DNA from 2 places in the Pseudarthrobacter cremeus genome. Region 1 is predicted to be linked to the other one. Evidence: predicted binding sites of a transcription regulator. Region 1 holds the regulator's gene; the other holds the start of a gene.
What was found. The regulator HrcA, encoded in region 1, represses chaperone genes, less so after heat shock. The targets are predictions, from matches to a motif close to TTNGCACTCGNNNNNNNCGAGTGCNAA.
Positions count from the first base shown of each region.

Region 1 (4,192 bases):
CCCGCAGCTTGGCGAACACACCGCCGCTGACGGCGAGCTTGCCCTCGGTGAACTGTTCTCCGCGCAGCTTCGCCAGCTGACGAAGGAGGTCCTCCTGCGCGGCATCCAGCTTCGCCGGCGTCTCCACCTGGAGGTGGACCATGAGGTCGCCGCGGCCGTACCCGCGCAGGTGGGTCACTCCCAGGCCGCGGAGCGTGATGATCTCGCCGGACTGCGTCCCCGCCTTCACGTCGATCTCCTGAAGCCCGTCGAAGGTTTCCAGTGACAGCTCAGTGCCCAGGGCAGCGGCCGTCATCGGGATATTCAGCGTGGCGTGGAGGTCGTCGCCGTCGCGGGCGTAGGTGGCATCGTTGTTGACGCGGATTTCGACGTACAGGTCTCCGGCGGGTCCGCCGGCCGGGCCTGCTTCGCCCTGGCCCGAGAGCTGGATGCGGGTGCCCGTGGCCACACCGGCGGGCACCTTGATGGTGAGTGACCGGCGGCTGCGGATGCGGCCCTGGCCGTTGCACTCATTGCAGGGATCCTTGATGACGGTTCCGAAGCCTTCGCAGCTGCCACACGGAGCCGCCGTCATGACCTGGCCGAGGATGGAGCGGACGGCGCGCTGGACCTGGCCGCTGCCGCCGCAGATATCGCAGCGTTCAGGGTGGCTGCCCTCACGGCAGCACGAGCCGTTGCAGGTGGGGCACGTGACGGCTGTGTCAACTTCGAGTTTCTTGTTGACCCCGAACACGGCATCCCGGAGTTCGATCCGGACGCTGATGAGCGCATCCTGGCCGCGGCGGACCCGGGAAGCGGGGCCCGCGGACCCTCCGGCGCCAAAGAAGGTATCGAAGATGTCCTGGAACGCGAAGCCCTGTCCGGCGTATCCGCCGCCGCCGAATCCGTTGTCCGTTCCGTTTTCGTTGCCGGTGGTGTCATAGATCCGGCGCTTCTGGGGATCCGAAAGCACCTCGTAGGCGTGGGTCACGGCCTTGAAGCGGTCCGACGCATCGTCCCCGGGATTGACATCCGGGTGAAGTGTGCGGGCCAGCTTGCGGTAGGCCTTCTTGATCTCTTCTCCGGTGGCTTCCGGCGAGACCCCGAGGACGTCGTAGTGGCTGCTCAAAGTTCGTATCTCTTCCTTGTTGTACTCCAGGCAGCCGGGCTGCCTGCACTGCTTCTGGTGCTGGACCGAACGGCTTTTACGGACCCAGAATTCTTGAAAGGTAACGGGCTACTGCCCTGACGGCGGCCATGGTGGTGGGATAGTCCATCCGGGTGGGACCCAGTACACCGATCTTCGCGGTACTGTCCGGCCCGTAGCCCGTGGCCACCACGGATGCTTCGGCAAGGCCAACGTAGGGGTTCTCGCGTCCGATGCTCACGGTTACGCCACGGGGATCCTGTGCCATTTCGCTCAGAAGCCTGAGCATCACCACTTGTTCTTCCAGGGCCTCAAGCACAGGGCCGATACTCAACGGGAAGTCCACGTTGGACCTGGCGAGGTTCGCGGTACCCGCCATGACCATCCGGTCTTCCCGGCTGCTGTGGGCGAGTGTTTCCAGCCCCTGCGCCAGCGCCTGCGCGGCTGCCCGCTGGCCGGGGCTTACCGACGAAACCACTGCCGCCAGGGACTGCGTCAGGAGGCTCAGCGGCGTGCCCGACAGCGACCCGAGGAAGTGCGTCCGCAGGTTGGCGATGGCGTCCTCGCCCAGGTCCTGGCCGACGTCGGTCACCCGTTGCTCCACTTTGCCGGTGTTGGCAATCAGGACCACGAGGACCCGTCGTGGCGCAAGGAGGACGAACTCGATGTGGCGGATAGTGGCGCGGCTCAGGTGCGGGTACTGGACCACGGCCACCTGGTTGGTCAGCTGGGACAGCAGCCTGACCGTCCGCTCCAGGACGTCATCCAGGTCATCTGAGCCTTCCAGCAACGACTGGATAGCGCGGCGCTCTGCCGCGGAAAGCGGTTTGACCGCGGAAATCTGGTCGACGAACAGCCGGTAGCCCTTGTCGGTGGGAATCCGGCCCGCGCTGGTATGCGGCGCTGTGATCAGGCCTTCGTCTTCCAGCGCCGCCATGTCGTTGCGGATTGTGGCGCTGGAGACGCCAAGGTGATGGCGTTCCACCAGGGCTTTGGACCCCACCGGCTCACGGGAGTGAACGTAGTCCTCCACGATGGCACGCAGTACTTCAAGTTTGCGCGGCTCGCTCACACTCCACCTCCATCTACGGGTCACAGCCTGCCTGGCCGGGCCACCGGCATCCCCGTGGTCCAGACGGACGGGGCGGTCAGGACGGACCAGCCAGCGTTAGCACTCGACATGCCTAAGTGCTAACAGTCTAATATGACTCTCCCCGTTGTTAGCATTGGTACCGCTCCGGGCGAAACTCCGGGCGGGTCATCTAGCGCAAGGCGGAGTGAATCGATGCAGTACCAGAGTTGGGGTCCGCAGGAAATCAAAGCGCCCGTCAGGAGTGAACTCCCCGAGGTTCCTGCAGAACGGGGAATGGTCCTCGAGGACGCACAGTCGGGCTGGGTAGGCGCTGTGACCAGGGTGGAGAAATCCGGCGGCATGCACCTGGTGGCCCTTGAAGACCGGCGTGGCAAGTCCCGGTCCTTCAAGCTTGGCTTTGGTTTCCTCCTGGAGGGGCAGCCCATCCGGCTGATGCCCCCCGCTCCCCGGCAGGCCGCCACCGCCTCCACTGCTGCGGCCGGACGGACGGCCTCCGGTTCAGTCCGCGTGGCCGGACAGCGTGCCCAGGTGGCAAAGGCGAGCAGGATCTGGGTGGAGGGAAAGCACGACGCCGAACTCATCGAAAAGGTCTGGGGCGATGACTTGCGCGTGGAAGGCATCGTCGTCGAACCGTTGCATGGGATCGATGACCTCGCGGGTGCGGTGGCCGCGTTCCAGCCCGGTCCCGGCAGGCGGCTGGGGGTCCTGGTGGACCACCTGGTGGCTGACTCAAAAGAGTCGCGGATCGCGGCGGGGGTCATGGCTTCACCGGGAGCCTCGGGCAACGTCCTGATCGTCGGGCATCCCTACGTTGACGTGTGGCAGGCGATCCGGCCCTCCGTGCTGGGTATTGCCCAGTGGCCTGTGGTGCCCCGGGGGCAGGACTGGAAGACGGGCATTCTGGCGGCGTTCGGCTGGCCCCACTCCACCAAGGAGGACATCGGGCTCGGCTGGCAGAAGCTGCTGGGCGCGGTCCACAGCTACGCGGACCTGGAAGCATCGCTCCTGGGCCGGGTGGAGGAAGTCATCGACTTCCTGACGGTGCCTTAGGTTCGGTCTGCGGGCGGCAGCGGGGCTTTTGTCCAACAAGCCAGTATTCTTGGTACTGCGGAGGCTGTTGTTTCTTCATGCCGGCATTCTCCACCAAGCACTATTGCACTCTCGAAGGAAGAAACAGTGGCACAAAACGCACGCGGGCACCGGGACGACCAAAGCCACCAAGGCCGTTCCGAGTACCAGGGCGTTCCCGCAAATGCATTGCCCCTTACGGCCAGCGAGGACCGTCAGTGGGCTACGCTGGCCCACTTCGGCGGAATCCTCGGCTGCGTTCCGTCGCTCCTGATATTCCTGATCTTCCGTGAGCGCGGCCCGTTCACGGCTCAGGAGTCCAAAGAGGCCTTGAATTTCAGCCTTCCGCCCACCATTGCGGCACTCGTGGCAAACCTCCTGGTCTTCATACCGGTGGTAGGAAACATTTTTGCGGTCATCGCCACCCTGATCTGGATCGCCCTGACCTGCTACTCGGTCGCCGCCGGCATCCACGTCAACAAGGGCCAGCCCCACCGCTACCAGTACAACCTGCGCTGGATCAAGTAGTACCCAGCCACACTCAACCAACGCGGGGTCACTCCCGGCCCAATCCAGCGAGGATATCGGGCCGGAAGTGACCCCGCGTTGCTGTGGCGGGGTTCAGTCCGGCAGGATCCGCCGCACCACGGCGTCGGCCAGCAGGCGGCCCTTGAGGGTCAGCACCAGCTTTCCGCGGAAGGCCGCCGGCGCCTCCACCAGGCCATCGGCGATGAGCCCGGCCATCGCGTGACGGCCCGGCTCCCCCAGTGTTGAGACAGCCAACCCGGACACGAGCCGGGCCTCGAGCATGACCCGCTCCACCTCACGGGTTTCTGCGTCCAGGGTTTCCCGTCCGGCGGCCGGTGAGAGCCCTTGGGCCAGCCTTCCGGCGTAGGCAGTGGGGT
Region 1 covers NZ_JBPZHC010000001.1:366,393-370,584, forward strand. Annotated here, with positions in the region: gene dnaJ (molecular chaperone DnaJ) at 1-1,108, opposite strand, end outside; gene hrcA (heat-inducible transcriptional repressor HrcA) at 1,185-2,198, opposite strand; gene ACS5PJ_RS01615 (DUF3097 domain-containing protein) at 2,412-3,269, shown strand; gene ACS5PJ_RS01620 (DUF4870 domain-containing protein) at 3,396-3,815, shown strand; gene hemW (radical SAM family heme chaperone HemW) at 3,909-4,192, opposite strand, start outside.

Region 2 (4,192 bases), on a different contig from region 1:
CGACGAAATGGACCCATCAGCGCAGGCCATCGACTCCGTGAACACGATCGTGAACACCAATGGGCGCCTCAAGGCCTACAACACCGACTACACGGCCATCGAGCAACTCCTGGCACGGAACGCCGTTCCCACCGGTTACTCGGTACTGGTTCAGGGTGCCGGCGGCATGGCCAAAGCAACCGTCGCGGCCCTGCGGGACGCAGGATTCACGGACGTCACGGTGATTGCGCGGAACGAAGCTGCGGGGCGGGCAATCGCGGAGCAGTACGGCTTCCGGTGGCAGGCAGAGCTCGACGGCGGGACAGCCGATCTGATCATCAACGTCACCCCCATCGGCATGCAGGGCGGCCCGGAAAGCAACTCCCTGGCGTTCCCGGAGGATGTTATCGCGGCTGCCAAAGTGGTGTTCGACGTCGTGGCGCTCCCGGCTGAAACACCACTGATCACGGCGGCACGAATCGCCGGAAAACCGGTCATCACGGGCGCTGAGGTGGCCACCATCCAGGCGCTGGAACAGTTTGTGCTCTACACGGGCGTCCGTCCCACCGACGAACAGGTCCGGGCTGCCGAAGAGTTCATGCGCGCGCAGTAAGGCGCGTACAGCAATGGCCTAGACGGGTTCCACTGAGATGGCCACCCGGTCCTCCCCAATACGGGTCAGGACCAGGGTGGCTGTTGCGGTTCCGGTCTTTTTGCCGCCACTCTTGCCTGCGCTTTTGCCTCCGGTTTTGCCTCCGGCCAGGAGCTGTTTGCGCAGTTCCTCCGGCGTGACGGACGTGCCGCGCTTCTTGATGTCCAGTACGCCGATGCCGTTGTCCTTGACCCAGGTTTTGAGCGCCTTGACGTTGTAGGGCATCACTTCCAGGACCTTGTAGGCGCGGGCAAAGGGCGTGTCCACCAGCTCCGGGGCACAGATGTACGCGATGTGCTCGTCCAGCAGATGCCCGCCCAGCTGAAGTGCGACGTCGGCCACCAGGCCCGCGCGGATCACCGCACCGTCGGGCTCGTACAGGTATCCCTCTGGCGGACCCACCGGCGCTACGGGCCCGCCGTCGAAATCCTCCGCACTGGTGAGCTCGGCGGCGCCCTGCGGTCCCAGCAGCAGTGCAGCCCGGCGGATTCCCGGCCGGCGCACCGCGTTGAACCAGAGCGCCACCTCGGTGACGTCGCCGGCCACCGATACCCACTGCGCTTCGCAGTCCGCCGGCACCGATTCGTGCGGCATTCCGGGGCCCATCTTGACCCCGACGGCGCGTCCCGTGGCCGCCAACGATTCCACGAAGGAAAGCGGCGGCGAAAACGCCTCAGGATCCCAGATCCTCTTGGTACCCGACGTGGAGGTGGTCCGGCGGGCGGGATCCAGCCAGACGCCGTCGACCCCTTCAAGGGAAACAGCGGTGGCGTCCGAATGCACCACCGTGGCGTTGGGAAAAGGAATGAGATTCACCGTGGCGCAGGCAGCAGTGGTCTCGTCCATCTCCACCGCGGTGACCGTGATGTCCATCGAGGCCAGCGCCAGGGAGTCTGCGGCGAGGCCGCAGCCGAGGTCGGCCACGTGGCGGATGCCGGCCTGGGCGAAGCGTTCGGCGTGGCGGGCGGCGACGTTGAGCCGGGTGGCCTGTTCCAGGCCGGCCTGGGTGAAGAGCATGCTCCGGGCGAACTCGCCGAACTTGAGCTCGGCCTTGGTGCGCAGCCTGGACTGGGTGAGCACTGCCGAGACCAGTTCGGGGGAGTGGCCGGCCTTACGGAGCGCCGAATTGAGCTCAAAAGCCCTGTCTTCGCTATACGGGCCCAGGGACGCCAGCAACTCCCAGCCTTCGCTGGTGAGGAGTGGGGCGATCTGGTCCTGCGGTGCGTGAGCCATGGGTTCAAGCCTAGTGGAGATGGCCCCGGAGCCCGTTCCCGCTAGGGTTGAAGGCATGACAGACAGTGCAGGCAGCCAGCCGTCCGAGCCTCCCCGATCCGAGCATTCCGGCCTGGTGAAGTTTGCCCGCCCGGCCCTGATCGCCGGATCTGCTGTGGCCGTGGTCTGCATTGCGCTGCTGGTCATCATCTTCTTTCTGGACGCCTTCAACGCCACGGTTTACTCCGTCGGCGGCAAGAACATCCAGGATGAAACAGCCGAGGCGCAGGACATCCGTGGCCTCTACTCGGGGGCCCGCGTTGGCGGGATGATCCTTCTGGTGGTCTCGCTGCTGGCCGCCGTGGGCGGGGCCGTGGTGCTGTACCTGAAACGCGGCGCCATCACTGACGGGAACGACGGCGACGAGGACGTCGATTTCGACGACCTCGCAGGCAGTTGAGGCCGTACCCCGGCTGTCCACCCCGGGCGTAATTCTGGCACTCGCCTTGACCGAGTGCTAACTACTTACATAGAGTCGTCATTGGCACTCTCCCTAGGAGGGTGCCAACACATGAAGAGCTTTCAGCCAGGCTGCTGCCGGCACCGCGACGACGGTCAGCCAGCCACGGCGGAACAGTTTTCCAGTCCATAAATTTGCTGACGAAAAGGAGAGGTCCGAGTGTCGGTCTCTATTAAGCCTCTTGAGGATCGTATTGTTGTCCGCCCGCTCGAAGCCGAGCAGACCACGGCTTCCGGCCTGGTTATCCCGGACTCCGCACAGGAGAAGCCGCAGGAAGGCGAAGTTGTTGCAGTAGGCCCCGGCCGCTTCGACGACAACGGCAACCGCGTTCCCCTCGACGTTGCCATCGGCGACGTTGTTATCTACTCGAAGTACGGCGGAACCGAAGTCAAGCACAGCGGCACCGAGTACCTCGTGCTCTCCGCCCGCGACGTTCTGGCGATCGTCGTAAAGTAACTTTTTGGATCCCCGTGCCGCTGACCATGCATCCCGCTGGTCAGCTGCGCGGGGTTCTGTCTTGAAAGGACAAAACCATGGCAAAGCAGCTTGCGTTTAACGACGCTGCCCGCCGGTCACTTGAAGCCGGCATCGACAAGCTCGCCAACACTGTCAAGGTGACGCTCGGCCCCCGCGGCCGCAACGTTGTTCTCGACAAAAAGTGGGGAGCACCCACCATCACCAACGACGGCGTCACCATTGCCCGTGAAATTGAGCTTGATGACCCGTTCGAGAACCTTGGCGCGCAGCTGGCCAAGGAAGTAGCCACCAAGACCAACGATGTTGCCGGCGACGGCACCACCACCGCCACTGTGCTCGCCCAGGCCCTGGTCAAGGAAGGCCTGCGCAACGTTGCTGCCGGCGCCGCTCCGGGCCAGATCAAGCGCGGCATCGAGGTTTCCGTTGAAGCCGTGGCCGCCCGCCTGCTCGAGAACGCACGCCCGGTTGAAGGCACGCAGGTTGCCAACGTTGCTGCCATCTCGGCTCAGAGCGACGAAATCGGCGAGCTCCTCGCCGAGGCATTCGGCAAGGTCGGCAAGGATGGTGTGATCACCATCGAGGAGTCCTCCACCACGCAGACCGAACTGGTCCTGACCGAGGGCATGCAGTTCGACAAGGGCTACCTGTCCCCGTACTTCGTCACCGACGCAGAGCGCCAGGAAGCCGTCCTCGAGGACGCCCTCATCCTGATCAACCAGGGCAAGATCTCCTCCGTCCAGGAATTCCTGCCGTTGCTGGAAAAGGCGCTGCAGAGCTCCAAGCCGCTCTTCATCATTGCTGAAGACGTTGACGGCGAGGCCCTGTCCACGCTGATCGTCAACCGCATCCGCGGCACCCTGAACGTGGTTGCCGTCAAGGCTCCGGGCTTCGGCGACCGCCGCAAGGCCATGCTGCAGGACATCGCCACCCTCACCGGTGCGCAGGTTGTCTCCCCGGAACTGGGCCTGAGCCTGGACACCGTTGGCCTTGAGGTGCTGGGTACCGCCCGCCGCATCACGGTCACCAAGGACAACACCACCATCGTTGACGGCGCCGGTTCCGCAGAAGACGTCGCAGCCCGGGTTTCCCAGCTGCGCGCCGAACTGACCCGCACCGACTCCGACTGGGACAAGGAAAAGCTCCAGGAACGCCTGGCCAAGCTGGCCGGCGGCATCGGCGTGATCAAGGTCGGCGCAGCCACCGAGGTTGAGCTCAAGGAAAAGAAGCACCGCATCGAAGATGCAGTGTCCTCCACCCGCGCCGCCCTCGAAGAAGGCATCGTGGCCGGCGGCGGTTCCGCGCTGATCCACGCACTGAAGGCCCTCGACGAGGATCCCGCAGTGAAGGCCCTC
Region 2 covers NZ_JBPZHC010000004.1:220,509-224,700, reverse strand. Annotated here, with positions in the region: gene ACS5PJ_RS09565 (shikimate 5-dehydrogenase) at 1-592, shown strand, start outside; gene ACS5PJ_RS09560 (THUMP-like domain-containing protein) at 611-1,864, opposite strand; gene ACS5PJ_RS09555 (hypothetical protein) at 1,920-2,303, shown strand; gene groES (co-chaperone GroES) at 2,523-2,819, shown strand; gene groL (chaperonin GroEL) at 2,897-4,192, shown strand, end outside.
Region 2: a site for HrcA is predicted at 2,338-2,364, ahead of groES (co-chaperone GroES). Genes of this name have one in related genera too.